Regions from separate parts of the Pseudoalteromonas sp. S327 genome, predicted to be linked through region 4. Evidence: predicted binding sites of a transcription regulator. Region 4 holds the regulator's gene; each other region holds the start of a gene.

What was found. The regulator sigma-54, encoded in region 4, starts transcription at its own class of promoters, with help from an activator protein. The targets are predictions, from matches to a motif close to GTTGGCACGNNNNTNGNNT.
Region 1: the regulator sigma-54 is predicted to act here: its motif matches at 5,452-5,470, upstream of CWB60_RS18695 (EF-hand domain-containing protein).
Region 2: the regulator sigma-54 is predicted to act here: its motif matches at 2,027-2,045, upstream of CWB60_RS16675 (LiaF domain-containing protein).
Region 3: the regulator sigma-54 is predicted to act here: its motif matches at 4,325-4,343, upstream of CWB60_RS17875 (DUF2726 domain-containing protein).

The regions. Positions count from the first base shown of each region.
Region 1 is NZ_PNDP01000068.1:9,217-17,206, reverse strand. It holds gene def (peptide deformylase) at 117-623, shown strand; gene fmt (methionyl-tRNA formyltransferase) at 645-1,598, shown strand; gene rsmB (16S rRNA (cytosine(967)-C(5))-methyltransferase RsmB) at 1,591-2,886, shown strand; gene trkA (Trk system potassium transporter TrkA) at 2,962-4,338, shown strand; gene CWB60_RS18705 (EF-hand domain-containing protein) at 4,425-4,640, opposite strand; gene CWB60_RS18700 (EF-hand domain-containing protein) at 4,819-5,031, opposite strand; gene CWB60_RS18695 (EF-hand domain-containing protein) at 5,161-5,373, opposite strand; gene CWB60_RS18690 (flagellar brake domain-containing protein) at 5,837-6,499, opposite strand; gene CWB60_RS18685 (TrkH family potassium uptake protein) at 6,529-7,980, opposite strand.
Region 2 is NZ_PNDP01000055.1:42,831-50,820, reverse strand. It holds gene CWB60_RS16695 (DUF8426 domain-containing protein) at 1-484, opposite strand, end outside; tRNA gene CWB60_RS16690 (tRNA-Ile) at 628-704, opposite strand; gene CWB60_RS16685 (YqaE/Pmp3 family membrane protein) at 974-1,132, opposite strand; gene CWB60_RS16680 (BON domain-containing protein) at 1,198-1,764, opposite strand; gene CWB60_RS16675 (LiaF domain-containing protein) at 2,082-2,738, shown strand; gene CWB60_RS16670 (VOC family protein) at 2,809-3,225, opposite strand; gene suhB (inositol-1-monophosphatase) at 3,677-4,480, shown strand; gene CWB60_RS16660 (substrate-binding periplasmic protein) at 4,534-5,343, opposite strand; gene CWB60_RS16655 (GGDEF domain-containing protein) at 5,360-7,150, opposite strand; gene secF (protein translocase subunit SecF) at 7,468-7,990, opposite strand, start outside.
Region 3 is NZ_PNDP01000064.1:37,622-45,611, reverse strand. It holds gene arcA (two-component system response regulator ArcA) at 72-788, shown strand; gene arcB (aerobic respiration two-component sensor histidine kinase ArcB) at 803-3,121, opposite strand; gene folE2 (GTP cyclohydrolase FolE2) at 3,348-4,268, shown strand; gene CWB60_RS17875 (DUF2726 domain-containing protein) at 4,383-4,979, shown strand; gene mtnN (5'-methylthioadenosine/S-adenosylhomocysteine nucleosidase) at 5,099-5,806, shown strand; gene CWB60_RS17865 (cobalamin biosynthesis protein CobD/CbiB) at 5,807-6,751, shown strand; gene tyrS (tyrosine--tRNA ligase) at 6,822-7,990, opposite strand, start outside.
Region 4 is NZ_PNDP01000033.1:44,599-52,588, forward strand. It holds gene CWB60_RS10465 (zinc-dependent metalloprotease) at 1-1,321, shown strand, start outside; gene mgtE (magnesium transporter) at 1,368-2,726, opposite strand; gene CWB60_RS10475 (HPr family phosphocarrier protein) at 2,986-3,258, opposite strand; gene rapZ (RNase adapter RapZ) at 3,299-4,144, opposite strand; gene CWB60_RS10485 (PTS sugar transporter subunit IIA) at 4,164-4,616, opposite strand; gene hpf (ribosome hibernation promoting factor) at 4,621-4,908, opposite strand; gene CWB60_RS10495 (RNA polymerase factor sigma-54) at 4,936-6,435, opposite strand; gene lptB (LPS export ABC transporter ATP-binding protein) at 6,505-7,230, opposite strand; gene lptA (lipopolysaccharide transport periplasmic protein LptA) at 7,227-7,775, opposite strand; gene lptC (LPS export ABC transporter periplasmic protein LptC) at 7,765-7,990, opposite strand, start outside.

The DNA of each region.
Region 1 (7,990 bases), on a different contig from region 4:
GCTTCCTTGTATTGTTTTTTCATTATTATTGACCAAAACCTGTTAAAGGGGAACGCGAATGGCTAAAATAAGAGCATACAATACCCTAAATTAAGCACAAGTGTAAAAAGGTAACTATGGCTAGGTTAGAAGTTTTAAGATTTCCAGATGAGCGTTTACGTACGGTAGCAAAAGAAGTTGCACAGGTTGATGACAACGTTCGCCAAATTGTAAAAGACATGCTAGAGACAATGTACGATGAAAACGGCATTGGGCTAGCTGCTACACAAGTTGATATTCATCAACGTATTGTGGTGATCGACGTATCAGAAGAACGCGACGAGCCACTGGTTTTAATTAACCCACAAATTATTAAAAAAGATGGTGCAACAATTAGCGAAGAAGGCTGTTTATCAGTGCCTAACTCTTACGCAAAAGTAGACCGTGCTGAAACCGTAACCGTTGCTGCTCTTAACGAAAATGGTGAAGAATTTGTACTAGATGCAGATGAGCTATTAGCTATTTGTATTCAACACGAACTAGATCACTTACAAGGTAAACTATTTATTGATTACCTATCGCCATTAAAGCGTCAACGTATTCGCAAAAAGCTTGAAAAAGAAGCTAAATTTGCCGCGAAGTAATAAGCACCTTAGGAAAACTCAGTGACAAAACCACTACGCATTATATTTGCCGGTACGCCGGACTTTGCCGCTCGTCACCTACAAGCGTTAATTCAAAGCGAACACCAAATTGTTGGAGTTTACAGCCAACCAGATCGCCCTGCTGGGCGTGGTAAAAAATTAAAAGCCAGTGAAGTAAAAGCGCTTGCGCTTGAACATGAACTACCTGTTTTTCAGCCACAATCATTAAAAAATGAAGACGCACTCACTGAGCTTAAAAGCTTAAATGCCGATATCATGATTGTGGTGGCTTATGGCTTAATTTTACCAAAAGCCATTTTAGAGGCACCACGCTTAGGGTGCTTAAATGTGCATGGCTCTATTTTACCGCGCTGGCGCGGTGCTGCGCCTATACAGCGCGCAATTTGGGCTGGCGATGAAGATACCGGCGTAACCATAATGCAAATGGATGAAGGGCTTGATACCGGCGACATGCTGCACATTAGCCGCTGCCCTATTGCTGCGGATGAAACCAGTGCCAGTTTATACACTAAACTGGCTGAACTTGGTCCCGGAGCACTTGTTCAAACCATTAATAAGTTAGCCAATGGCGAGCTTATAGCAGAGCCGCAAAACAACGAGCTGGCAAATTACGCTAAAAAGCTTTCAAAAGAGGAAGCAAATATTGATTGGACGATGGATGCCGTACAAATTGAGCGTAATATACGTGCGTTTAATCCATGGCCAGTGTGTTTTACTCAAATGGGTGAGCACAGCGTAAAAATTTACCAAGCCTCAGTCGTTGAGCAAACAGGCCGTGCGGGCGTTGTTTTATCAAGCGATAAAAACGGCATTGTAGTGGCGTGTGGCAAGCAGGCATTAAGTATTACACAGCTGCAACCCCAAGGTAAAAAACCAATGGCAATTAGCGACTTTTTAAACGGTCGCAGTGACTGGGTAACTCCTGGTACCGTATTAGGCGAAAACAATGAGTAATGTTCAAAACGTACGTGCGCTTGCCGCTGAAACTTTATATAACGTGGTTGATAAAGGCGCTTCGCTAAATCAAGAGCTACCATTTGCCAGCCAAGGGCTGCCCCCTAAAGACAAAGCGCTATTACAGCAAATTTGTTACGGCGTGTTGCGCTACCTACCTAGCCTTGAAAACTACTGCCAACATTTAGTAGAACAGCCACTTAAAGGTAAGCGTCGTATTTTTCAGTTTTTGTTGTATGTCGGTATCTATCAGCTGCAGCATATGCGCGTGCCACCGCATGCCGCCATTTCTGAAACCGTTAATGCCCTTGGCCAAATGCGTGCATTAGGCTTAAAAGGCTTAATCAACGCTATTTTGCGTAGCTTTCAGCGCCAACAAAGCGAGCTTGAAGAAAAAGCCAAGCAAATACCAGTGTGTTTATATAACCATCCAAATTGGTTTATTAAACAAGTGCAAGCTGCCTACCCAGACAACTGGGAAGCGCTTCTTGAAGAAAACCAACAACAAGCCCCTATGTGGTTACGTGTCAATCAAGCCCAATACAGCACGCAACAATACAGCGAAATGTTAACGGCTAACGATATAGAGCACACGTTAAACCCTGAGTTTGTTGATGGTATTAAACTAGCTAAGCCGCGTGATGTATTTTCGTTGCCAGAATTTGATGTGGGCGCCTGCTCAGTTCAAGACGCCGCAGCGCAATTAGCCGCACGCTTTTTAGCACCTCAAGCTGATGAATACATTTTAGATGCCTGTGCAGCACCTGGCGGTAAAACATGTCATATATTAGAGCTTGCTGATGCAGAAGTATTAGCACTTGATAGTGACGCCACTCGCCTAGAACGTGTTAAACAAAATTTAACCCGTATCGGTTTAGGCGCAGACCTACAATGTGCAGACGCTTCGCAGCCACACACATGGTGGGATGAGCAACAGTTTGACCGCATTTTATTAGATGTCCCTTGTTCGGCAACCGGTGTTATACGCCGCCACCCAGATATAAAATGGCTTCGCCGCGCATCAGACATTGAAGACTTAGCCACACTACAAAGCGATATACTCAATAGCATTTGGCCGCTACTTAAACCAGGCGGCACAATGATATACGCAACCTGTTCGGTACTGCCGCAAGAGAACCAACAGCAAGTCGCTAAATTTTTAGCTAATAATAGTGACGTTGAGCATATACCACTGCACGACAACGACACAGTTACCAACCCTGGTTTACAATTACTACCAGGTGAAAGCGACGGATTTTATTACGCTAAGCTAGTTAAAAAAGCCTAATAGCCGTACACTCAATAGCCATTTATTAAACAGTAAATGGCTATTTTTTTAATTAAACAGTAATTCGGGTAAATAATGAAAATAATCATACTCGGTGCCGGACAAGTCGGTGGTACGCTTGCTGAAAACTTAGTTGGCGAACAAAACGAAATAACCGTTGTTGATATAGACGGCAACCGCTTACGAGAGCTACAAGATAAGTACGACTTACAAGGGGTCACGGGGCACAGTGCACACCCAGATGTGCTCAGACGTGCAGGTGCTGAAGACGCCGACATGATTATTGCGGTAACCAGCTCAGATGAAGTTAATATGGTGGCGTGCCAAGTCGCGTATAGTATTTTTAATACGCCAACTAAAATAGCCCGTATCCGATCAGAGCAATATTTAAAATACCGCGAAAAGCTATTTCATAACGATGACCTCCCGGTTGATCACTATATTGCCCCCGAAGCACTTGTTACCAAATATATTCGCCGTTTAATAGATTACCCAGGCGCGTTGCAAGTGCTGCAATTTGCCGATGGCATGCTCTCTCTTGTGGCTGTAAAAGCCTACTACGGTGGCTTATTAGTGGGTTATGCGCTTTCTGCTTTAAAAGAGCATATTCCGAATGTAGAAACCCGTGTAGCAGCAATTTATCGCCAAGGTAAAGCTATAAAGCCACTGGGCACCACGGTAATAGAAGCGGACGATGAAGTATTTTTCATTGCTGCCACTAAGCATATTCGCGCGGTTATGAACGAGCTACAAAAACTTGAGCGTTCTTACAAAAAAATTATGATAGCCGGTGGCGGTAACATTGGTGCAGGCCTTGCTCGCTCACTGGAAAAAAACCACAGCGTTAAGTTACTAGAGCGCAGTAAAGAGCGTGCTGAGCAACTCTCTGAAATGCTAGATAACACCGTCGTGTTTTGTGGAGACGCCTCAGACCAAGAACTACTATCTGAAGAGCACATAGAACAAGTTGATGTGTTTATTGCTGTAACCAACGACGATGAAGCAAATATAATGTCGGCCATGCTTGCAAAACGCATGGGCGCACAAAAAACCATGGTGCTTATTCAGCGTGGTGCGTATGTAGATTTAGTGCAAGGGGGTGAAATAGATATTGCTATATCACCACAACAAGCAACTATTTCGGCGCTACTTACACACGTACGCCGTGGCGATATTGTTAATGTGTACTCGTTACGTAAAGGCGCGGCAGAGGCCATTGAAGCCGTTGCCCACGGCGATGAAAACACATCAAAAGTAGTTGGCCGTGCGATTGCCGATATCAAGCTACCTGCAGGTACAACGATTGGCGCTATTGTACGTAATGACGACGTACTGATTGCCCACGACGACACGGTTATTATGTCTGGTGATCACGTTATTATGTTTTTAATCGATAAAAAGCATATCAACGTAGTAGAAAAGCTATTCCAAGTTAGCGCTATATTTTTATAGTTAAACACAAAAAAGCCGCTGACTAAGGCGGCTTTAGTGGAGTATGTTTTTTTAATGCTAGGCAACCCTGCTTAGCAGCTTACTAATTACTGTACTTTTGAAAACTCTTGCTCAGAAATTTCACCATTACCATCAGTATCTAGCTGGTCAAAAATTTTCACTAGCTGTGAATTTACCTGCGCTTCTTGCTTTGAAATTGCACCATCACCATCGGCATCAAACGAGGCAAAGTCGACTGCAGCATACGCCGCTGATGAAGAAGCTAATACGATAACGGCAAGTGCTGTATTTAATGTTTTCATAGTTGTGTCCTAATTAAGAGGAAATCCTTTTCTAAGATCCATGGGTTTAAAAATTAACTAAAAAGTGCTTTTGCCAATGTGCATTATTAAGTTTTAATGCACATTGGATTAGAGCAAATGACTCTTTGCTAAGTGAACATGCGCTGTCCTGCGCTCAATTGGCAAAGATCATCACACCCTAGTATTTAGAGAACTCTTGCTTTGAAAGCTCACCATTTCCATCGGTATCAAGCTCAACAAACTCAGCCATTAAATCCGCATCAACCGATGCTTCAGCTTGGCTAATGGCGCCATTGCCATCTACATCTAGCGTGTCAAAATCAGTCCCTGCAAAGGCAGCAGAAGAAGAGGCAATAGCCATAAATGCGAGTGCTTTATTTAAATGCTTCATAATTTAATCCTTCAATATAAACAAATTAGTTAAGTTCACTACGTGGTGTACGCAATCCTTGTAATCCTTTTTCGTAAGCTCCCTTGCCTACTTAGGTTGTCATTGGCAACTCAGGATTGTTACCACACTTTAAGCTTCTGAAAATTCTTCTTTTGATAGCTCACCATCTTGGTCAGTATCTAATTCTGAGAACATGCTCATCAGTTTTGCATCAATTGATGCCTCTGATTTGCTAATCGTGCCGCTGCCATCTACATCTAACGTATCAAAATCGGTTGCTGCAAATGCCGCTGATGATGAAGCAAGGGCGATAAGTGCTAAAGTTTTATTAATGCTTTTCATAATATAATTCCTTCAAGTATATGTGTGCGATTAAGTGTTTTACTTTAAATCACGTTATTGTTCAGTACAGCCAGACTATTACAACTTGAATGCCAAGTTTTAAAAGTTCATTAATTTCAATCAGTTAAATGAGTTCTTGGCTATTTTTGATAAATTTGCGGGGGTTTTATGTTGCAAACTAGCAACAAAGGGTAAAGCTAAGTTTTTAAATGCAATAAAAACAACTAGTTACATAAGAGGAAAAAGCTACAATTTTCGGCGTAAATTGTAAGGATGAAGATTTATCGAAAAAAGAGACTAAATTTTAACCGTGAGGGGAGCTAACACATTAAAATAATTCACTCGTAAAACTAATCTATACAGCTGATTTTTATAGAAAATAAAAATTATTTTTTGAATTTTTAAAAAATATGACTGCCACTCAAGTAAAAAATGGCCATTTGTTGCTATTAAGCGAAAGTGCTTATTCTAATGGCAGCTCAAGCATCGCGGGATCGATAAAGTGCTCTTTCATAAATGCCTTCATTTCATCTTCACTGGCTAGAAGTTTAATACCACAATTAACTCCTGCGGCGTGTTCTTTTACACTGCATACTTCGCCAGTAAATGCTTTATTGTTGGTATCAACCGTCACCGTGCATTGCATATCTTTAATATTTTCATCGTTTTGATCGCCGCGTACATCAAACATCACCCCGGTAAGCGAGATGTCTTTAATCACCCCTTCAAGTACTCTATCGTCACTTAGAGTTAATTTTGCAGGTAATAAGGTAGGTATGCGTGTTTGCGCGCGCAGTGCAAATAACTGCACTTGCGTAGGGTAATTAATAAAAATGAGCCTAGCAGGGTGTGAGGCAACCGACATAAGCTGCTGCCTAAATGCTATTACTTGTCCGCCACTGCCTTCTATAACCGCTCTTACCACCACCATTACACCATCACGTAGGTAATCACTTGCAGCAGGTAAACGCTTTGAACTTGGGTAATTTAAAATAATAAATTTATTTTCTAGCAAGCCAATAAACTCTGTTTTTACGCGTTTACTACTGGTAGGCGTAACAATTTCCAAGTCGACCAATCGTCCTGTTGTTAACTGGTGTAATTTATCTAAATTAGAATGTGGCATGCCTGTTCCTAAGCATCATTTGTATATTATTACCCACGCCAAAAGGTCGGCGTAAATAGCACGAGTAAGGTGAATATTTCTAAGCGACCAAATACCATGGCAATGGTTAATAGCCATTTGGCACCATCGCTCACCGCCCCATAATGCGAGGCAACATCACCTAAGCCTGGGCCTAAATTATTTAAACACGCCGCCGTAGCAGAGAACGCGGTAATGTTGTCCATGCCGGTTCCCATTAGTGCCAGCATTATAATAATAAACACCAATGCGTACGCTGAGAAAAACCCCCAAACCGCTTCAACTACTTTATCGGGCAAGGCTTTACGACCAAGCTTAATAGAGTATATAGCACGTGGGTGCACTAAGCGGTTAAGCTCACGTATGCCTTGTAGGTAAAGTAAAAACACGCGTACAACTTTCATACCGCCACCGGTTGAACCTGCACAGCCACCTATAAAGCTCGAAAAAATAAGCAATATAGGCAAAAACAGCGGCCAAGTAGAAAAATTATCGGTGGCAAAACCGGCTGTGGTACTCATAGACACCGCCTGAAATAAAGCCTGATCGAGGGTTTCATCGCCATCGGCAAATATTTCGTTAGATGAGAGCACCGTAAAACAAATAACCACCAGCGCTAACTGTATCAGTAAAAAAACTTTAAATTCAGGGTCGCGAATGTATACCTGAATATTACGACTCGCTACCGCCGCGTAATGCAGTGAAAAGTTAACCGCAGCAATAATTAAAAAGAAAACACATATAAAGTTAATGACAGGGCTATCAAAGTGCCCTATTGAGGCATCGTAAGTAGAAAAACCGCCAATCGCCACTGTAGAAAACGCATGGCATATAGCATCAAACCACTCCATACCTGCCGCCCAATACGCCAACATACAGGTTACCGTTAACGACACATAAATGTACCAAAGGTGCTTTGCGGTATCGGCAATACGGGGGGTCATTTTTGAATCTTTTACTGGGCCTGGGATCTCAGCTCGGTATAACTGCATGCCACCGACCCCAAGCATGGGCAGTATAGCAACAGCAAGTACAATGATACCCATACCGCCAAACCACTGTAATTGCTGGCGATAAAACAAAACAGACTTAGGCAGGTATTCAATTCCGGTAAGTACCGTGGCCCCAGTGGTTGTAAGGCCAGAAAAGGCCTCAAACACCGCATCGGCCATAGACAAATTAGGTTCTTGTAAAAAAATCAGCGGTAACGATGCAAACGCCCCTAGTACCAGCCAAAACAGTACAACAATTAAAAAGCCTTCGCGTGCTTTTAAGTCGCCGTTTTCATGCCTGTTTGGGTAATAAGCTGTTAAACCAATAACCACACTAAATATAAACGCTAATACAAAAGGAACACCACCACCATCTTTATAAAATAAAGACACCACCGCAGGCGGCACCATGGTAATACTAAACAGCGCAACAAGTTGGCCAAGGATTTTTATGATGGTACGAAATTGCATGTAGCTTATC
Region 2 (7,990 bases), on a different contig from region 4:
ATTCCCATTCTACATTTCTTCGTAATTTATATTTCAATATTTTAGAAGAGTAGCCAGAGCCATCTATCAACAGGGCTTTTAAATCACCTTCTTCAATATATGCGTCTGACTTAATTGTACCTACTAAAACTTTTGAAGAGTTAAGTGTAATTACAACATCACCCACTTTTAGATCATTTATAAAAGTTTTAACCTGGGTTACAGCTGATGTTATTTGTGCAGACTCTTTCCTTGCTTCTTCGTCTGTCAATATTTTATCAGATGCCTCATCTTCTTGAGCTCTATTTTGGTCTAGTTCTGATTTTAGCGCTGTAAATATATCCGAAGGCTCAACTGACTTGATAACTCCTTCTTCTTTTATTACATCATCAATATGACCTAAAGCAACTACGCTATTTTGCATAAAGTGCCTAAAGTAGACAGCATCATTGCCTGGTCTGATAACCCAATATTTTATGTCATTTGCCACTGTATGAAGTTTCATTTGTTCCCTTTGGTCATTTAAGCGCTAATTTTAATTACATCACATTAAATATTAACTATAAAGCTTTGCTATACTAAAAGTAGCACAGAGGTAGCACAGGGTAATTTTTGTTAGTAGGTGTTTACTTAGGAAGCTTGTAAAAATGGTGGCCCCTCCCAGACTTGAACTGGGGACCTAACGATTATGAGTCGTGTGCTCTAACCAACTGAGCTAAGGGGCCAACTTTGTATAACTACGAGGTAGTTAATTTTTGAAGCGTTTAGCCACTGAGCGACTAAAGCGGGTTGCAGTATAAAAAGTTTTTTAAGGCTTGTCACTAGCAAAAACCTTTATTTTAACAATCAGTAAGCTGACTGCTTAAATAGTAATCTTTTTGCATGCGAATAGGCAGGGAATAACAGAAAAATAAACACAGAAGTATGTAAGCCGCTTTTTTACAATTTTAATAACTATAAAAAAGTGGCCGGCTCACATTGAACACACCACACATTATTTTTTAGCAATAATGTAGATAGCGTGAATTAAACCAGGGAAGTAACCCAGTAAAGTTAGTAAAATATTTAGCCAAAAGTGCATACCTAAACCAACTTGTAAAAATACACCCAGTGGCGGTAATAAAATCGACAGTATTATACGAATGATATCCATGATATAGCTCCTTTAAAAATGACAAGCAAAAAGCCCAGCTAAGCTGGGCTTTTTAGTATAGTGTATTATTCAGCAACAATAGTTAGTTCATCTACTACGTCACGAACATCTTCAGCATTTTTAGCAATTTTTACTGCTAACTGCTTTTCAGCTTCTGTTTCAACAGAACCTTTAAGTTTTACTATACCGTTGTCGGTATCAACGTCGATATCTGTACCGTCAACTTCTGAGTCAAATAAGAAACGTGTAGTAATTACTGTGGTGATTTTAGCGTCAGTTAAGTCGTTATCGTCATCATCCATAGTGTCACGATCTTTGTCGTCCATATCCATGTTTTTCACAACAGTTAGGTTGTTTTCTACATCAGATACGCCATCTAGGCTAATTACAAGTTCTTCAGCTAGCTCTTTATCAAGGTCGCTGTTTACTTTACCTGTAAGTACTACCTTGCCATTTTTTACATCAGTGTTAATGTCAAAGTTGTTTAGATTAGTGTTCATAAGAAGCACTGTTTCTGCCTTACCATCAATCCAAGCATCTTTACTTTCATTTTCCCACGTGCCCGCTTGAGCACCCATAGCTGTAGTACCTAGAACTAAAGCCGCAATCATAGATTTGTTGAATGTTTTCATAATCTTTCTCCTTTTGATTAAAGACACTTTTATATATGCGAGCTTTAGGCCAACTTTATTAACACTTTAAATTCATGGAGTTAACTATTTCATTAGGTATAAATAAAAATACCTCCGAGTAAACATTTACAGGCTATTAGGTAAAACTTTCTTAAGTGGTGAAAATAACGATTATATTGCTGTTTTGGTTAATCTATCGTTAATATAATAAATTAAGCGGCGCTACTAAAACAATAAGCCATTGATATATAAATAGTTAATTTTTGGTACACCACTTGCTATGTACAGTGGTAACTCATATAAAAAGGATTATTCCCATGTCTGTAAAAATTGAAGACCGCCCAATAGAGCAAGTTCGCGAACAAGTGATAGACCAACTTATTTATAACTACAGCCATGGCGTTATTTCAGCTGAAGCCTTTGAAAGGCGCTTAGACAGTGCAATGGAAGCAACCGAAAATACTGCGTTACTTAATTTAGTAGAGGATTTAACCCTTACTACAGATACCCAGTACAGTGCTCAAAAGCAAACGCAATTTGCCCCTAACTACAGCGCCCAACAAGCGGATGAAGAAAACTTAACACTGCGAAGCATTTTAGGCTCAAGCGAGCGTAGCGGCCAATGGGTGGTGCCTAAAGATATTTACATTCAAAACTATATGGGGTCGATTGTTTTAGATTTTACTGATGCTATTTTTGCCCACCAACATGTTACCGTGCATGTAAATTGTATTTTTGGCAGCGAAGAAATTTACGTACCAGAGCACGTTAATGTAGTTTCTAAAATGTTTTGTATATTAGGTAGTTTTGAAAACAAAACGGTGTCGCTTAATAAGCGTCAAGGCCCCACAATTAACCTAGAAGGTAAAACAGTTTTAGGTTCGGTGGAGGTAAAAGTTAAACGCACCATTAAAGAAAAGTTTGTGAGTTTTGCTAATGATTTAAAGGCCCAGCTTGGGGTGAGTAATAAATAATACGGGTAAAAACACAATGGGTAGAAAAGCCATATTATGCGCTTTTCTACACCGTTAGTTACTGCCTATTTTATAAGTCGTTATTACGCTCGCTTGGAATGTCACTCATATACTGCACAAACTCAACCTCGAACCCGGCTGGGTCTAAGTAATATACGTTTTTTCTAAATGGGTTTTCTGCACCCTCTTTATCAATGCTAAATCCGGCGTGTTTTAAGCGCTGTATAACAGCGTCTAGGTTGTTTGTAACGTAGGCAAAGTGAGCCAGTCCGACTTGGTGCCCTGCCAAATCTCTGTTTTTATGCTCGCCATTATCGCTTATAGCAATGTAATGGTTATCGTCGCCAAAATGTACCCAGCGCTTAGGTTTGCCATACCAGGTGTTATGCCCTTCACTTCTAATTGACCAATAAGGAAAGGCTGCTTGGTAAAATTTAAGCATGGCATTTATATCGTTTACTACTAAATGTACGTGTTCTAATTTCATTATTATTTACCCTAGTTGAATGCTTAAACACAAGATAAAACCTCAAGCTAACTTTAGGTAAAGCACTTTTTTTACTTTTTAGTATTATTGGCGTGTATTGCCCTTGTAAGATTAATTTTTACAACAGTATGTTTGCTAGCAGGACGCGGAAGCTTTGCCTACATGGATGTAGGTAAGGAGCGTGAGCAGGACGCGGAAGCTTTGCTTCATGGAAGTTATTGAGCCCCCAAGGCTTCGCACTTCGCGCTGTGATTAAGTTGCCCTTCGGTTGAACAAATTTCAATCCATACACGCCAACATGTCTTAGATACGAATAAATTTACATGCATTTCAAGGCCGTACAAAAAACACACAAAAGTATTTGGGGTTTATTGTTTACTTTATGGCAAAAGTCGCTAAAATACGCCGGCTTAAATATATAAACGTTCTTTTACAACCCAAAGGTAATACCATGCATCCAATGTTAAACATTGCGGTTCGCGCTGCGCGCAACGCAGGCAAAATTTTACTTCGCGCAAGTGAAGATTTATCAAAAGTTGAAATTCAACAAAAAGGCACTAACGACTTAGTGACTAACATTGATAAAGAAGCCGAAGCCGCAATTCGTGATACAATTTTAAAATCTTACCCTGATCACTGCATTGTTGGTGAAGAACTAGGTGAGCACAAAGGCAAAGATGCAGATTACCAATGGATTGTTGACCCGCTTGATGGCACAACTAACTTCATCAAGGGTATCCCTCATTTCGCGGTTTCTATCGCACTTAAAGTAAAAGGTCGTTTAGACCAAGCTGTAATTTATGATCCAATTCGTGGCGAGCTTTTCACTGCATCTCGTGGTCAAGGCGCACAGCTAAACAGCAAGCGTTTACGCGTTACTAAAACCGTAGAATTAGCTGGTTCAATTTTAGCAACAGGCTTCCCTTTCAAACAAAAACATCACTTAGATGCATACACAGACGCGTTTAAAGCATTGTTTACACAAACTGCTGATATTCGTCGTGCAGGTTCTGCAGCGCTAGATATGGCGTATGTAGCTGCGGGCCGTGTTGATGGCTTTTTTGAAATTGGTTTAAAACCGTGGGACACAGCAGCAGGCGAGTTACTTGTAAAAGAAGCTGGCGGCATGGTTGTTGATTTTGCAGGTGGCGTTAACTACAACAATAGCGGTAACATTATTTGTGGTGCACCTAAGCTTACGCAAGCAATTATCCGTGAAATTCGCCCAGTATTACCTGAAGCGTTACTTCGCTAATAAAGTGCATGTAACCCTATTATAAAAAAGGAGCCTATGGCTCCTTTTTTGTTTTAAAAGTAAGGGTTATCGAGCTTTAGCTCCGTGGTATAACCTTTTGTAAAAGGGAGAGAGTTTATGTCTTTTGCAAAATACTCATCAAATAACGCATCAAACTCTCCGCTGTTTTGCATGTTTTGCAACCCAAGCTCTATGGCTTGCGCTAAAGCTGGCTTACTACTTACAACAAAATAATAAATACCGGTGGGATAACTAATAAATAAATTAGGCACAATAACTAAGTTACTCTGCGCATTGGCAACAAGCTCAGAATTAACTTCGATAAATGAGCGAGGAAAGTAATCAATTCTGCCACGGCTAGTAAGCGTAAACATAGCTTGATAGTTACTCAGCGGCCTTACATGTAAGCCGTTATAGGCCATTATTTTTGTATCTGGCCAATCATGCCCTTGCACTGCCGAGAGCTCACTTAATTGCGCCAAAGTGGTAATGCCTTTAAATTTTTCGACATTTTTTTTACTGGTTAATAAAACGCGCTTGCCTATAAAGCCTTTAAATAGCGGGACTTTAACGGCTATTGCCCGTGCCTCTCGTTCTGGGCTGCTCATGCTCCAATAAACATCTAACTCTGTTTTATCTAGCTCAATCAGGTCACGCTGTTGCTGTAAGCTCACTGGCTGCATTTTTATGTCTACAGGATAATTAGCCCGCTCTAGGGCTCGTGTTAATAGCTCACTTAGGTATTCTTCACGGGCATTTTGCACACTTTGCTTTTGAGCAACATTAACAATTTCTACCCCTTGCACAAAAAAACTAACCGCAAATAAAGCAAATCCACCAACAACTACTTTTAATGGCAACATAATAATTACCTATTTTTTATACCACCTGTTTATTCTCTGGTGCTAAGCGCACTACGGCAGGCGCAGGCTTTCTGCGCTTACAAATAAACAAATAACTATGGCGATATCGCTTAGCCTCTTTTTTAGCATCTGTTGCAAGTGCTGCAACTTGATGGCTGTTTTTACATTCTTGTAAGTCGGGCTCCACAAGGCCAATTGATAACGTAAGTAAAGGTACAAATTGCTTTTCTCCCTCACGATTTGTAGCCCAGTAGCCTTTGCTCTTAATGTGCTCAGGCGTAAAAAAAGTGCGTGATTGCAGTTCAAACTGCTCAATTATGGTATTACAAATATACACAGCATCTGATTGGTCAAACACAACCATAAAGTCATCACCACCTATATGTCCTACAAAGTTAGCACTGTTTTCGCATGCTTGCACGGTTACATCTGCCAATAATTTAATCACACTATCGCCACTGGCATAACCGTATAAATCATTGAACTGCTTAAAGTGATTAAGATCTATATAGGCAAGCGAAAACGCACTTTGTGAGCGTAACCTTTGCTCTATTGCCTCATTAATGGCTACATTACCAGGGAGCATGGTGAGTGGGTTAGCATGCTGGGCGTGACGAATTTTTTCTTCTGTTATATGCTTTAAAATATCACGCAATGGGGCAAGCCCTAGGTAACGTTTATTTCGGGTGATCACAATATGGCGGCGAATATCAAAGTCTTGCTCTGTAATTTGCTGACTCACGGTATCAAGAAGTTGGTTTTCATCCACCACTAAAGGTTGTTTATCCATAAAGTCGGTTACGGGGCACTTGTCGTAAAGTGCATGGCCATAGGGCGCTGCAAACACCTCAGTGAGCTGATCTTTATGTAGTAAGCCAACCGGTTGGCCGGCTTTATTTAAAACCGCTAGGCTCATCACGGCTTTGTCTTTTTCGAATAGCTTGTGGGCGTCTTTGCAACGGGTTTCGCTGTCTATTGCTTCTTGTGTAACAGCAAGCCAGCCAATCGCTATTGATTGATCAAACGTATTGCTTGGCTGTTTAAAGTTTAATGCTTGTAATTGCTCTGAGCTGTAATCAAGGCTTGGATTTGAGTTTGGTTTTTCCAGTAAAAAACCTTGTACGTTTGCTATGCCTAAGCTTTCAACATAGGCAAGCTCTTCTACTCTTTCTATGCCTTCGGCTATTACTGCGGTGTTTGTTGCTTTTGCGAGTACCGTAATCGATTTTAAAAACTCTTTTTTAACTTCGCTTTCATCGCAATGATCAATAAAGTAACGGTCGATTTTTACAAAGTCGGGGCATAGTTCAGACCACTGTTTTAAACCCGAGTAACCAGCACCTAAGTCGTCAATGGCAATGGTAAAACCCAGCTCGCGGTAGTGTGCAATTGTTTTTAATAATAAAAAACCATCGTCGACCTTTTCTTGCTCTGTTACCTCAATCACCACGCGGTTTGCTGCTAAGCCAAACTGCTCTATTAAGTGCAAGGTTTCACCTTTTGGGTGGCAAGGGTCAAGCAAGGTTTTAGGGCTTACATTTAAAAATAACTTACCGTTTAGATTAAGCTTTACAAAGTTTTCAATTGCTTTTGAGCGGCACAATAACTCAAGCTCTGAAATTAAAGCGTGCTCACTGGCCGCTTCAAACAGACGGTTAGGCATTTCCAAAGGGCTGTTTTTAGGCCCTCGACTTAGCGCTTCGTAACCTATAATTGTTTGATTAGCTATATCAAAAATAGGCTGAAATAACGTGGTTATTTCACCGTTACTTAAAATGTACTCTAGTACTTTGCGCTGCATCGTCACTGCAAAACCTGATTGTCGTTTAATAGGGGCATTAAAGTAGCAAGCCTGTATGACAATTTTATGGCATTAGGTGCTATTGACCTTTCAGGATTAAATTTGCTCAATTTAGGGGCGGTACAATCTAAGCGCTAAGTTTATAGCCTAATATACTGTTAAATATTCATACGTTTTTGTAAGGGCTTAATTATATAACCGGCTCAAGGCTTTAAGTTCAGCCTAAAAAGCGTGTACGTTTAATCTTAAAGCAACCAAGCTCTATAAAACCGCGCGCAATAAAAAACCGCTCAATTGAGCGGTTTTATTTAGCGTTAACTCTATTACGGCAATGCGTCTAGGTCTGCGCCTTCTTTTTCAATTACCTCTGGTATTAAATCTTCTTTACTTACGCCCATGGTAATAGCTACCGAGCTTGCAACGTAAACTGAAGAATAAGTACCAATGAACACACCAAATAACAGGGCTGTAGCAAAGCCATGAATAGTTTGTCCGCCCCATACAAATAACGCAATCAATACCAAAATAGTGGTGATTGACGTTACAAGTGTACGATTAAGTGTTTGCGTTAGCGACATGTCGATAATTTCGATAGTATCGTCGATGCGTACTTTACGGAAGTTTTCACGAATACGGTCAGATACAACAATAGTATCGTTAAGTGAGTAACCAATTACCGCCAATATTGCCGCTAAAATAGTTAAGTCAAACTCTAACCCTAATACAGAAAACAAACCAACTGTAATAATTACATCGTGTAATAGTGCACCTACCGCGCCCACAGCAAAACGCCACTCAAAGCGAAATGCCACGTAAATCAAAATACAAATAAGCGCAGTTAACATG
Region 3 (7,990 bases), on a different contig from region 4:
TCTAGTAATCGAATTATTTAGTTAAGATTCGATTTTTTGTAAATAAAATATTCCAAAAAGGTTAATTAATAATGCAAACGCCAGTCATTCTAATCGTAGAGGATGAAGACGTAACTCGACTAAACCTCGTGAGTTTATTTGAAGCTGAAGGTTACAAAGTTATTGAAGCCATTGATGGCGATGATATGCATGACAAGCTTACAAATAATGATGACGTCAATCTTGTAGTTATGGACATCAACCTACCGGGTAAAAACGGGCTAATTTTAGCACGTGAATTACGCCAAAAACGTAAAGTCGGTTTAATCTTTTTAACCGGCCGTGATAACGATGTAGACCGTATTTTAGGTTTAGAAATTGGTGCTGATGATTACATCACTAAACCTTTTAACCCTCGTGAATTGACTATACGCGCTCGCAACTTAATTACCCGTACAGCGCTAGGCGGCGAAGAGTCAGTGCTAGAAACCAACGGTGTAATTACATTTAATGGTTGGGAACTTGACGAAAACAGCCGTTGTTTAACGTCACCAAATGGTGATGCTAAGCGTTTACCTAAAGGTGAATACAGAGCGCTGCGTTTAATGCTTGATTCTCCAGGGCGTATTTTTAGCCGTGAGCAACTTATTAAGCATATGACTGGCCGTGAGCTTCGCGCTAATGACCGTACAGTAGATGTAACTATTCGTCGTATTCGTAAGCACTTCGAAAGTGATAATTCTACTTCTGAGCTAATCAGCACCATCCATGGTGAAGGTTACCGCTTTATTGGTAAAATCGACGCTTAATTAGAGTAAACCGCTTACTCTAATAATTGTAAAAACGAATGAAGGGCAATTTGTCCTTCATTTATTTTATCAGCCAATGTATCCAACCATTCTCTTAGTACTTCATCTGATTCATCAAGCGCACCGTGTTCCATCTTTTTAGCATGTAACTGTACGTCATTTAATCCTACAGAGCCCGCAGCACCTTTAAGCTTATGCGCCACCGATTTGTACTCTTCCCTGTCGTTTTCATTTAACACGCTTTGCAGCTCTTGCTGATATTGCGGGTTTAGTTTTTCAAACAAACCACTGCTGCGCTTAAATACTTCAAGCCCCATAGAGTTTACAAAGTCTTCAATGGTTTCAACATCAAGCACACCTGCATTAATGCCCTCAAGCGCTTCTTTACTTACCGTTAGCAGCGGTTTGTCTGATTCACTTTGTTGAATATCAAACAAATCAGCTAGCATTTTATCAAGCTTTATTGTATTAATCGGTTTAGCAAGCGCCCCTTGCACCGAAATACCTTCTAAGTCTTCTTCGGCGCTACGTACATTCGCTGTAAGCGCAACGATAGGTAGTTTATCAAAATGGCTATCGGCACGTATTTGTCTTGCCACCTCATCACCATTTATATCGGGCAGTTGCATATCAAGTAGTACTAAATCTAGCTCGTCTTCGGTTTCTACAAACGAGAGTGCATCTTCACCTGTTTCGGCCCAAATTACTTCATGGCCGCGCTGCTCTAACAGGTTTGTCGCAATTTCAGCATTTAATGGCACATCCTCTACAAGTAAAATATATAAACCTCTACCGGCATAGCTTTGTTCGGTAGGCGCTACACATAAGCTAAGCGGTATGTGTACTGTAAAGCAGCTGCCTTCACCTTCTGTACTGGTTACCGAAATAGTGCCTTTCATTGCACTGACCAACGCTTTGGTTACGGCTAAACCAATGCCTGAGCCAATCGCATTTTTACCGCTTAAATCTGGGGCTTTGTAGTACATATCAAATATGCGCGAGAGTTGATCCTCTGGGATCCCCTGCCCTGTGTCTGATATTTTAAGTTCAAGCCACGGCCCGTCGTTACGCTCTTCTCGGCTACATGTGAGTTTTACCTCGCCATGCTGGGTAAACTTAACGGCATTATTAATTAAGTTCCATACCACTTGGCGTAAACGCGTTGGGTCTAGGAGTGCGTAAACATCTAATGTGCCATTTCGCTCAATTGAAAATTCAAGCTCTTTTTGTTCAGCAATTAAACCTGCAAAGTTCACTACATCGTTAATAAAGTCTGAAACGTTAATAGAGTCGGTTGCTATATCTAACTGCTCTCGGTCTATTTTATCTAAATCTATAATATCGTTAAAAATATTACCTAAGGTTTCAGCGCTCGAAAATACCGTATTACACCAACTGCGTTGCTGCTTATTAAGCTCTGTATCAAGTAGCATTCGGGTTAAACCTACAATGCCATTTAATGGCGTGCGCAGCTCATGACTAAGCGTTGCTATAAACTTACCTTTATCCTTATAGGCTGTTTCAAGCGCTTGTGCTGCTTCTTTACGGCTGGTTATATCACGGCCAAATGCAAGCAAACCTATGTAGTCACCTTGATCGTTTATAAACGGTAATTTACGCAGCTCAAACCAACGGTTTTCACCATTAACCATATATTCAACATCAATTGTCAGCGCTTGATGCGTTTGCTCTACTTGTTTATCGGTTCTGAGTACTTCTGCTAAAAAGTAGCTCGGGAAAATTTGCTCAACTGTTTTACCAATTAATTCAGCACTGGTTTTGCCCATAACCTCTTCAAACATTTTATTACAGCCGGCAAACACGCCGTTGTTATCTCGGTAATAAAATAAATCGGGGGAAGAGTCGACAATAGAGCGAAGGAGCATGCCTTGCTGAGCAAGTTCTTGTTGTGTTTTTTTACGCTCTGCTATTTCGCGGCGAAGCTCTTCAATGGCGCGATGCTTGGCATGAAAAGCCATTTTTCGCTCATCTATTTCAATGTTGAGGCGGTTGATATTATCTTTTAATGTTTGATTTAACAGCTTTTCTTGTTTTGTGGCGCTGTCTAAATAAGCGTATGAGGCATCTAATTGTCTAATCGAGTTGAGTAAAATACTGATCATAAAAGGAGATACAACCGCGGTAAAAAATACCACAGCCAAAATATCAACTAAATTAACCTCACCCAGTGCCACATAATAAAACATACTCGACAATATAAGCGACACGCCTAACAAAAGCGCGTAGCACATTGCCGCGGTTTTTAACTCACCAAAGCGAGTTATTAAACTAGAAAGTACTCGAGCCCAAGGGCTCAAAGAAGAATCGGTCATAGGTCAGTGTATCTCGTTACTAGGCATAAATAAAAAGTGCCTATTAATAGTCAAACGCATTTTGCAGCAGATTTTAGCATTTTTCTATTAGCTATATTCATGTTGTGCGACAAAAACAGAAAATTTTCATGTTTACTTTTGCCTACTTGTTAAACTCATCATTTCAGCAATAAATTATTTAGTGTAAAATGCTGCGCTTTATTATGACCAATAACGAGTAGCGCACATGCAAACCAACATGCCCGATATAGCTGATACGGCTCCCGCCTTACAAACAGGTAAGTTAGACTGGGTTGGTATGGGCGAAATAGAACTGCCATTTATTTTTGAATCGAAAGATTTAGCACCCGTTACCGTTAACGCAAAAGCGCGTGCCTTTGTTAATTTGCATAAAGAAGACGCTAAAGGCATTCATATGTCGCGTTTATTTTTAGCGCTTGATTTACTCTCTACAGAGCAACAAGTTAACCCACAAACTTTAGCTCAAGCACTCGATACCTTTATCACCAGCCACGAAGGATTAAGTGACAAAGCCCAAATAGAGTTTAAATTTGAGTTACCGCTGCGTCGTAAATCGTTATTAAGCGGTAAAGCAGGTTGGAAAAGCTACCCAATTACCCTAACCAGCACTATTGAAAATAGCGTAATTAGCTACGAGCTAAGCGTGGATGTTACTTATTCATCAACCTGTCCATGCTCTGCAGCACTTGCTCGCCAGCTTATTCAAAATGCTTTTAGCGAAAAGTTTAACCAAGAAACACTTAATCAAAAAGACGTTTTAGCATGGCTAGGTACAACACAGGGTATTGTGGCAACGCCTCACTCACAGCGTTCAATTGCAAACGTTAAAGTAAAGCTAGACAACACGATTAGTGAATTTGACGTAGTAAATTTAATTGATACATTAGAAGCTGAACTAAAAACCCCGGTACAAGCGGCAGTAAAACGTGAAGATGAGCAAGAATTTGCCCGCCTTAACGGTCAAAATTTAATGTTTTGTGAAGACGCTGCACGTAAAATTAAAGCGGTTCTTGAAAACGATAACTTTAGTGATTACTGGCTACAAATTAATCATTACGAATCACTCCATGCGCATGATGCAGTCGCTATTGCCGTTAAAGGAATTGAGGGCGGTTACAAAGCCTAGCAGCCCTGCTGCATTAATAATAAATACATACGGTAATTAGCCATAACAACCAATTTTTAGGCACGTAAATTGCTTTACTTGAGCAGTGTCAATTTGTTGTTATGGAGTTACCGTATGGAATTCGCTTTATTATCAATTTTAGTATTAGTGGTTGGGGCCTCTGTGGTTGCGTCAAAATTTAGTGATGATGGCGGCAATCCCTATCCTTTTACCCGCAAACAAACCGTGTTTACACAGGTTGAGGGTGCATTTTTAAATCTTTTAGAGCGTGCGGTAGGCGATCAATACAAAATTGTGAGCCGCGTCAAACTCATCGATGTAATCGACTGCAAGCAAGGCCTTTCTGCTAAATCAAAACGTGCAGCTTTAGCTAAAGCTAAAAATAAACAACTCGATTTTGTGCTGGTAGATAAAGAAAAAATGACGATAGTGGCAGCGGTCGATTTAGTTAACAACGCCAATAAAGATGGCCACAAAGCGCAGCGCGACTGGTTTGTAAACGGCGCTTTAGAATCCGCTGGCATTCCACATATTCGTATGAAAGTAAAATCAGGCTACCGCGCTTCTGAGGTGCGCGATGCAATTATGTTTAAATTAGGCAAACCTGCAGCGGTGCAATCGGCTCGTCCAACACGTAATCGTGTAAGTAAACCTGCGGTATTGTCACCTTCTCAGGCTAAAGCCCAAACCACTGCGTTAGCCGAAATTTAAAATAGAATTAAATACTCTCCTAAAAGTATTTAAAGCGAGCCGTAAAACAGCTCGCTTTTTTGTTTTTTATTGCTAACTTCACGTATAATCTACGTATTCAAACTCAGGAATCAAACACTATGAATGTTGGTATTATTGGCGCAATGGAGCCAGAAGTTAAAATTTTACGTGAAGCAATGCAAAACCCACAAGTGCTAACAAAAGCAGGGTTTACCTTTTACACAGGCGAATTAGCAGGTAATACAGTAACACTTGTGCAATCGGGTATTGGTAAAGTGGCATCAACGATTGCAACCACGTTATTAATTGATAACTTTAATCCTGACTGTGTTATCAACACAGGTTCTGCCGGTGGCTTTGATCCCTCTTTAAGTGTTGGCGATGTTGTTATCTCTTCAGAAGTACGCCATCACGATGTAGATGTAACCGCTTTTGGCTACGAAATCGGCCAAGTTCCACAAATGCCAGCAGGCTTTGCCGCACACCCAAAACTAGTTGAAGCTGCCGAGCAAACCATTGCGCAAATTAGCGAAGTAAAAACCTTAGTAGGCTTAATTTGTACGGGTGATTCATTTATGTGTGATCCAGTGCGAATTGATAAAGCACGCAGCGACTTTCCTACAATGCTTGCAGTAGAAATGGAAGGCGCATCTATTGCACAAACGTGTTTTGCGCTTAATACGCCATTTGTGGTTATTCGCTCTATGTCTGACATTGCCGGTAAAGAGTCGCCGCAATCGTTTGAAGAATACTTAGAGACTGCATCAATCAACTCATCAAAAATGGTTGTTGCACTATTGGAAAAACTAACAAAAGTTACGCTGTAAATGCTAAGCAATATTGTTCAAAACCATTTGGACTTTATTGCCTTTTTTGTGGCGCTCATTGCTGAGCGCTTTTTCCCGTTAAAAAGCTGGTATCACCCTAATACAGTATTAACCGCTGTATTTAGTGCTATAGGAAAACGGATTTATAAACCAAGTGAGCCTAAAAGTTACCTTTATTTAGCCTCCACTCTTGCCTGTACGCTAGTTTTAAGCGTTATTCTTATTATTATTGTGTTACTGCTTGAATTTGCCTTTTATCCTGAGCTCCTCGCGGGCCTCATTTTATATTTGTGCCTAGAAAGCAAAGCGATTGAAAAAAAAGCCCTGCGTGTTGCAAAGTTAGTAAAACAAAACCAAAAATCTACCGCGCGTGAACTCGTAAAGCCACTGCTTGCCCGAGAGGTCAATAAGCTCTCAGCGCCAGGTATTATTAAAGCCTTAATTGAAAGCTTAATTTTACGAACTGCCCGTAATTACTTTACCGTTATATTTATATTTTTATTACTTGGGCCAATTGCCGCTTTAGCGTATCGGCTACTGACTTTAATGCAGCATGCTTGGCGCACCGATATTTCACCTAATAGCCACTTTTTAAAACCGCTTAAACTACTTTTGTTTATAATCGAATTTATCCCCGTACGCTTACTTGCATTAACAATTGCTGCAAGCAAAGCCAGTAAACAAAGTATGCATTACATAAAGCACTATGGCAGACACTTTTATCAAACAAATACAGGGTGGATTTTAAGTGTGTGCTCCGCCTCTATTGGCGCACAGCTAGGCGGCCCTGCGGTTTATTTTGGTAAGCGTTTTAATAAAATGCGAATTGGAACCGAGCGACTCCCAAAAGCCGAAGACGTCCCTGTGATCATAAATAGATTAAATCAAGCGCGTGCCTTTTGGCTGTTAGTTATTATCAGTATTGAGATATTAAAGCTGATTTAGTGTTTTTTTAGCAGCCAAAATACGCGCACAAAAAAACCAGCCTAAACTGGTTTTTTAGTTTTAACTGCGCTTACGCAACAGTAATGTTGGCAAACTTACGTTTACCTACTTGGTAAATAGCGGTCGTGCCTTTTGCTACTTCAAGTTTTGTATCAGTGATTTTATCTTCACCGTTAAGTTTTACTGCACCTTGCTTAATCATGCGCATTGCTTCAGAAGTACTGGCTACTAAATTAGCTTCTTTAAGTAAGTTAGCAATTAAAATACCTTCTTCTGCAATGGTAATTGTCAGCTCAGGGATTTCATCAGGTAGCGCTTTTTTCTGAAAACGTTTGATAAAGTCATCGTGTGCGGCTTGCGCAGCTTCTTCACTGTGAAAACGTGCAATTAACTCTTTCGCCAGCTCAATCTTAATATCACGCGGGTTAGTGCCCTGCTCTACGCGTTGTTTTTGCGCTGCAATTTCTTCGATTGATAAGCTGCTTAGTAAGTCGTAATAGCGCCACATAAGTACGTCGCTAATCGACATTACTTTACCAAACATATCGTTTGGCGCATCAGTAATACCAATGTAATTACCAAGCGACTTAGACATTTTTTGAACGCCGTCAGTACCTTCAAGTAATGGCATCATTAATACTGTTTGAGGCTTTTGGCCTTCTACTTTTTGAAGCTCGCGGCCCATTAAAAGGTTAAAGCGCTGATCAGTACCACCAAGCTCTACGTCTGACTCAAGTGCAACCGAATCCCAGCCTTGTACGAGTGGGTATAAAAATTCGTGAATTGCAATGGGTTGTCCGTTGCCGTAACGCTTTTTAAAGTCGTCACGCTCTAGCATACGCGCTACAGTTTGATTAGCTGCAAGTCTGATCATGCCTGCGGCACCGAGGTTTTCCATCCACGAAGAGTTAAAGGCAACGGTGGTTTTAGCTGGGTCTAGAATCTTAAAAACTTGCTCTTTATAAGTCTCAGCATTGGCAAGTACATCTTCACGGGTCAGTGGTTTACGTGTTACATTTTTGCCTGTTGGATCGCCAATCATGCCGGTAAAGTCACCAATTAAGAAAATAACCTCATGACCTAAATCTTGAAAGGTTTTCATTTTATTAATTAGTACAGTGTGACCTAAATGTAAGTCTGGCGCGGTAGGATCGAAACCGGCTTTAATTTTTAACTTTTTGCCCGACTTTAGTTTTTCAACTAATTCGTCTTCAATTAATATCTCTTCTGCACCGCGTT
Region 4 (7,990 bases):
CAAAGGGCATGTAACACTTGGCTCATTGCGTGTACGCCAAGATATTTTAATTGCAGAAGCCCTCGGTGCGCCTTATTTAAAAGGTAACGAGGTGGCTAAAAATTTACAGGCAATGGCACTTGATAGGATTCGCCAGTTAAGTGCACACGAAATTGGCCATACGCTGGGCATTGCACATAACTTTGCAGCCTCGGTGGGGGATAGAGCGTCAGTTATGGATTACCCGCACCCACTACTTGGCTTTAACGAGCAAGGCGAGCTTGATGTAACCCGCGGCTATGCAAGCGGTATGGGCGTATGGGATACCCAAGTTATTAAATATGGTTACAGCGACTTTACTCATCAAGATGAAAGTGTTGAGCTTGCAACAATATTAAAAGAGAACAAAACGAAGGGCCTTGAGTTTATATCTGATAGCGACGCACGCGCAAAGGGCGGGGCACACCCTACAGCGCACTTATGGGATAACGGTACTAACCCAGCGCAAGAGTTACTTAGAGTGCTTGATGTACGTAAAAAAGCGCTTTCGCAATTTGGTATTAACAACATTAAAACGGGCGATGCACTCTCGCAGTTAGAAGAAAAACTCGTGCCGCTTTATTTATTTCATCGCTATCAAGTAGAGGCTGCAGTTAAGCTAATTGCGGGGGTTAACTACGAATACGAAACACGTAACGACTCACCTGCTAAGGGCGCACAAGTGGTTGCAAAAGCGCAGCAGCAATCGGCGCTTAGTGCTATTTTAACAACATTAAAACCGGCTAATTTAATTTTGCCTGAGTCGGTATTAGCGCTTATTCCGCCAAAAGCGTATGGCGAGTCTAAATCACGTGAAAGCATAACAGGGCGTACGGGTGTAACACTTGATGCGATGGCCTTGCCAGAAGTAGCTGCGCAGCATAGTTTATCGTTATTATTAAACCCACAGCGTTTAAATCGTTTAGCTCAACAACAAGTACGTAATTCTAATTTTTACAGCTTAGATGAGCTGCTAGAGCAGCTTTACAGCCAGGTGTTTAATGTGTCATCACCTAATACAATGAAAGGCAAAATCACCCAGCGGGTGCAATTTTTAACTGCAAAAAATATGGCTGATTTAGTCACTAGTGACAAGGTAAGCCCAGAGGTGCAGGCGCAGTTACGTTTCTACTTGGTAAAATTAAGCAAAGAGTACAATCAAAACTCAATGTTAAGTAATACCAGTGTAGGAGAAAGCGCGTTTAAACAGTATTTAGCAGAGCAAATAAAACAGTTTTTAAAAGTAGGTAAGTGGCCTGAAAACTTCAGTGGTTTACCAATGCCACCGGGCTCACCAATTTAATTATATGTTTTAGTGTGTAGTGGCTACTTAACCTGAGTTCAGGTTGTTAAATAAGTAGCCACGTTGCGGTGCCTAAAAAGGCAAAAATACCGACAATATCAGTCACCGTTGTAAGTACAACACTACCGGCAAGTGCAGGGTCTATATTCATTTTTTTCAATAAAATAGGAATACATGCGCCAGCAACACCAGCCACTACGAGGTTCATAAACATTGCAAATGCGAGCACGCCGCCAAGCATAAAATCCCATTGCCAAAGCGCAATTACACTGGCTATAAGTATTGACCAAATAACCCCGTTTAATGCGCCTATCGCCAGCTCTTTAGCCATTAAAAATCGTTGGTTAGTTTGGTTAATATGGCCCACGGCAATACCGCGAATAACCAGAGTTAAAGATTGGCTACCTGCTACACCACCCATTGAGGGCACAATGCCATTGAGTACAGCTAAAATAGGTAATATATCTAAGGTGCTTTCAAAAAAGCTGGCCACAAAGGCGGCAGCTAAGGCAGTGAGTAAGTTAACACCAAGCCATACTGAGCGTTTTTTTGAGCTTTTTAAAACAGGTGCAAAGGTGTCTTCTTCATCATCAAGACCGGCAAGGCTTAATAAGCTGTGCTCTGCATCTTCACGAATAACATCAACAATATCATCAATGGTGACACGTCCAAGCAAGTGGGCGTTATCATCGACTACAGGGGCCGATATCCAGTTGTGGCGCTCAAATAACTGAGCAACTTCACTTTCATCCATCGAAATAGGGATAGACTCACAGTCTTCATCCATTAAATCTTGAACAATTTTTTCAGGCGGATTAGTTAACAGTGTACTAAGTGACAATGCACCTAAAAAACAGTTATGTTTATCAACAACGTATAAATCATCGGTGCCCTCTGGCAGCTCACCGCGTAGCCTAATATAGCGCAGCACAACATCAAGTGTAACGTCTGGGCGAATGGTCACCGTATCGGTGTTCATTAGCGCGCCTGCAGAGCGCTCTTGGTAAGATAAAGCCTGTGTAGCGCGTTCGCGGTCTTGCGTATCCATAGCGCTAACCACATCTTTGTACACGGTATCAGGTAGGCTACGCAGGACTTCACCTAAATCATCGTGGCCCATATCCTCAGTGGCCGCGGCAATATGCTCAGGTTCCATTTGTGCAATGATACCTAAACGTACATCTTCAGAGAGCTCTTCTAGCACATCCCCTTGCACATCTGGGTCAACCAGTTGCCAAAGCATGCGTCTAATTTTATGCGGAGAGGATTCAAGCAGCAGTGCTGTATCACAAGGTGCTGTTTTTGCTAGCATGCGTCTTACTTGAACAAATTGCCCACTATTAAGTGATTTAGTCACTTGTTTTAGTTGCTGTAGTGGGTAGTCTTGTTCAAACGCTTCTGGCATTGGCATCCTAAATATTTTTGTGTAATGGAAAGGTGTTTAGTAAGTGGTGTTGCCCACTGTCATTTTCTTTATTTTTTGTGCTAAACCCAATGCTGGGACTAAATTAGTGTTTAAAATTAAGTAACCAAATTTAGCAGGGGCATGGCTTTATTACCCTAAATTAAAGCACTAAATTAGGCGAGTCGGAATACCCTAATTCACTAAATCTTTATAGTCTAGCCTGATAAGTCTTTAACTTATAAGGCTATGATGCTTTAAATTATTCTTGTTCGTTAAATCGTTGTACAATTAATTGCCCAACCGCATGCAAAGCTTGCTCTGAGTCAGGGCCTTCACAGACTACTTTAACTTCTTTACCTTTACTGCTTTCAAGTAGCATTAAAGCCAATACGCTGTCGCCTGCGGCTTCTTTATCATCTTGGTGTAAGGTGATTTTAGCATCAAACTGCACAGCTAATTGCGCAAGGACCGTTGCCGCTCTGGCGTGTAAGCCTAATTTATTTTTTATTAAAAATGTGTCTTCACAGCGCATAAATTACTATACCTAAACTGAACAGGTTATTATTTTAAGGTTACTTTTCTTGCTCACGATGACGAATTTTGACATTCGGATGCGTCATAGCAAAGCTCTCACCAATGGCTTGCGCTAAATAAACCGAGCGGTGTTGACCACCAGTACAGCCAATTGCAATAGTGAGGTAACTACGGTTATTACGCTCTAAGTGTGGCAACCAAGTTTGTACAAAGGTTTGAATTTGCCAAGTGAATTTTTGGACTATGCTGTGATTTGCCAAAAAATCTTTTACTGGTTGATCAAGGCCCGTAAGCGGTTTGAGTTCAGGCTCCCAGTGGGGGTTTGGCAAAAAGCGAGCATCAAAAACATAATCAGCTTCTTTAGGTATGCCGTGTTTAAAGCCAAACGATTCAAACGTTACAATAAGTTGCTTATCTTTTTTACCCAGTATTTTTTCGCGAATTGACTCTGCTAATTGGTGCACACTTAAATCGGTGGTATCAAGCATAAAGTCAGCGCGCGTTACGAGCCCATCAAGCAGTTCTTTTTCTTTTTTTATTGCTAAATCAAGCGGCAGCGAATCGATGGATAAAGGGTGTAATCTGCGTGTTTCTGAAAAACGTTTGATCAGTGTTTGATCATCACTATCTAAATAAAACAGTGTGGGTTTAGCAAAGTCAGGAAGGTACTCGAGAATATCGTTAAATTCGTCTTGTTCTTTGGGGATATTACGAACATCTATACTAACGGCTATTTTGTCATAGTTATCTGAAACACTTCGCACTAAAGAGGGCAGTAAGTTGACCGGAATATTATCTACGCAATAATAGCCTAAATCTTCAACCACGCGTAAAGCAACCGACTTACCTGAACCAGAACGGCCGCTTATGATAATTAACTCCATTTATAGCCCTTAATATTTACTACGATTGATCAACAATTACTTGATACAGCTCAGCATCGGTTTTAGCACTGCGCAGCTGTTTACAAAATTCTTTGTTGCTCAGTTTATCAGCTATGGTTGCCAGAGTCTTTAGGTGCTGTTGGTTATCGCCATCTGGTACGATGAGTGCAACAAAAATATCAACAGGGCAGTTATCAATAGCGTCAAAGTTAACAGGCGTGTCGCTAACAAGTACTAAAGCCAGCGGCTCTTCTACGCCACCCATTCTGCCATGAGGAATGGCGATACCCCGGCCAATACCAGTACTGCCTAGCTTTTCTCTGCTTGCCAGCGCATTAAGAATATCTTGTTGTGGTAAGTAGGGGAGCTTTTCATGAGCTAGCTCACTGATAAACTCTAAAATTCTTTTTTTACTACTAAAAAGGACCGCAGCTTTGCTGCAGTCCTGGCATACTAATGTACTTAATTTCATAATATTAGTGTCTAGCAAGCTTCTCTTTATGTTTTATGACTTGACGATCGAGCTTGTCAATCAACGAGTCTATAGCGGCATACATATCTTGGTGCTCTGTTGAGGCAAATAAATCTGCGCCACTTACATGAATAGTCGCTTCTGCTTTTTGGTTGAGTTTTTCTACATCGAGAATGACATGCACATTGCTAATATGATCTGAGTGCCTTTCTAGCTTTGCAAATTTATTATTTACATAGTCTCTAAGTGAATCAGTTACTTCTACGTGACGACCAGTTAGGTTTAGTTGCATAAGCATTTCCTCTTTGTTTTTTACGTCTTATATCAAACTCTTTCTCTGATTTGACGGTGGAATAGCTAGCGATTCACGGTATTTTGCTATTGTGCGTCTAGCTACTTTAATTCCTTGCTCTGCCAATATATCCGCAATTTTACTATCACTCAATGGTTTAGCTGAGTTTTCCGCGGCAATTAGCTTTTTAATTAGGGCACGTATTGCGGTTGATGAACACTCACCGCCGTTTTCAGTGCTTACGTGGCTTGAGAAAAAATACTTAAGCTCAAAAATACCACGTGGCGTATGCATATATTTTTGCGTAGTAACACGCGAAATTGTCGATTCATGCATTTCTACCATTTCAGCAACATCGTTTAAAACCATTGGCTTCATTGCTTCTGGGCCATGTTCAAAAAATGCCTGTTGCTGTTTTACAATACAGTTTGTTACCTTAAGCAGCGTGTCGTTTCTGCTTTCAAGGCTTTTTATAAACCATTTAGCTTCTTGTAAGTGAGAGCGAATAAATTGGCTATCACCACTTGATTTTACGGTACGTGACATAGCCGCGTACTGACTATTTACGCGTATTTTTGGCATGCTATCTGGGTTTAGCTCTACCACCCAGCGGCCTTTTATTTTTTTAACCGACACATCCGGTATTACATACTCCGACTCTTCCCTTACTATTGTATCTGCAGGTTTTGGGTTGAGGGTATGTATTAGGGTCATGACCTCTTTAAGCTCGTCTTCTTTAAGCTTAGTCTTTTTCATTAATGTACGATAGTCGCGTGCCGCTAATAGATCAATGTGATCGGTTAAGATCATTTTAGTTTGTTCTATAAAAGGGGTGTCTTTATCAAACTGGTTTAGCTGAATACACAAGCACTCTTGTAAACTGCGCGCGGCTATACCTACAGGGTCAAATAACTGAATACGCTTTAAAACGGCTTCTATTTCGTCAAGTTCAACTTCAACTTCGTCATTGTTTTCTTGGTTAAAGCTCTCTAAAATTTCTTCGCAACTTAGCGTTAAAATACCCGAGTCATCTACAGCTTCTACAATGGCAATAGCAATGGCTTCGTCAGTTGGGCTAAAAGGAGTAAGCTGAAGCTGCCACATTAAATACTCATGTAGCGTTTCAGTAGAGGCACCTTGATAAATAGACTCATCTTCCGGCATTGGGCCTGAGGATGCCGCAGGGGCTGCGCTCATGTACTCATCCCAGGTTACATCCATTGCCATATCATCGCTAACGGTGTCTTTATTTAAAGCTTCGCCACTGTCTTGCTCGTACTCGCTGGTTGTATCGTCAGCCGATGCGCTTACGGTTACATCATCCGTATCTGCTTTTTGTTCATTTTTTCCAGCCGACTCTTCCGTGTAATCTTGCTCTTCTACTTCTAATAGCGGGTTGCTATCAAGTGCTTCTTGTATTTCTTGCTGGAGATCCAATGTACTGAGCTGCAGCAAGCGAATCGCTTGTTGCAATTGTGGAGTCATTGTAAGTTGCTGGCCCATGCGCAGCTGTAATGATTGCCTCATGTATCTCTAACAATCCTTTTATGTTGTTATAATTAATATTAGCAGATGCTTGTAGGTGTGGCTTAAATGTTACAGCCTAAATTGCTCGCCTAAATAAACATCGCGTACAGTTTTGTCATTTAATACGTGTTCTGGGGTACCAGATGCAATTAGCTCCCCATGAGAAACAATGTAGGCTTTTTCACAAACATCAAGGGTTTCTCTTACATTGTGATCGGTAATTAATACGCCAATGCCACGGTTTTTAAGATGTTCTATTATTTTCTTTATATCTAACACTGAAATCGGATCAACACCAGCAAAAGGCTCATCCAATAAAATAAATTTGGGGTTCGCTGCCAGTGCTCTGGCAATTTCTACACGGCGGCGTTCACCACCAGAAAGCGCCATACCTTGGCTATCGCGAATATGCTGAATACTAAATTCATCAAGTAAGTTGTTGAGCGTTTCTTCTCGCGCGGCTTTATTGAGCTCTTTACGCGTTTCTAAAATAGCCATTAAGTTTTGATAAACTGTCAGCTTTCTAAATATTGATGACTCTTGCGGCAAATAGCCAATGCCTAAGCGGGCGCGGCTGTGCATAGGTAATAACGTAATGTCGTTATCATCAATAGAAATTTTACCTTTGTCGCTAGGTACTAATCCTACAATCATGTAAAAGGTGGTGGTTTTACCTGCGCCATTAGGGCCCAATAAGCCAACAATGCTGCCGGCTTCTACCTCAAGGCCTACATTTTTTACAACTTGGCGGCCTTTATAGCTTTTTGCTAATAGTTCTGCTTTTAAGGTGCTCATGGTTGACCTTCGTTACCTGTTTTTTCTTTAATTTTTGCTTCAACAGGCACTAAAATTGTGTGGACACGATCCGTGGAGTTTTCGTCTTTTTCTGCGCTAATAAGCTGCTGCTGCATATCGTAGGTAATACTTTTAGCATTAATTTTTTGACCGGCTTGTGCGACTTCAGCATCGCCAACAAGCGTTAAAAAGCGCTTTGCTACGTCGTAACGTACTTCGTTTGCACTGGCGCTCATTACGGTACCATCGTCTTGTTTTTCTTCGAAGTAGGCTGGGCTGCCAGTGGCAATAAGGAGTTGTTTGTTATCCCCTAAGTCTTCACGTTTATGTACTTCAAGTCGGTCGGCTGTAATTTTGCGATTACCATGCACAATTTCGACGTTCTTTTCAAAAATACCTACGTTTTCTTTAAGTTGGCCTTCTTGACGGTCTGCACTAATAGAAATTTGATTTGCTGGCGGTTGAGCAGCAGGCTCAGCAGCAGAGGCGCTAAATGCAAGCATTAGCGATGGGATAATAAGTATTTTAGTGAGTTTATTGGTCATAATATATTGTTCGCGTATGGTTAATTAGTTTTATTACTTCGGTTTTTAAATCGGCTTCAAGGCCTTTCCCGACAATTTTTAAATTAGGCCCAGTGACAACCACTGGCTGCTCAGAGCGCATTGTTAGCGCTTTAATGTCGACTTCGATGTTATCGGCATTGATGTTATCTATCATGGCGTTATCAACTAAATTTTTAGCAACCACATTGCCTTCT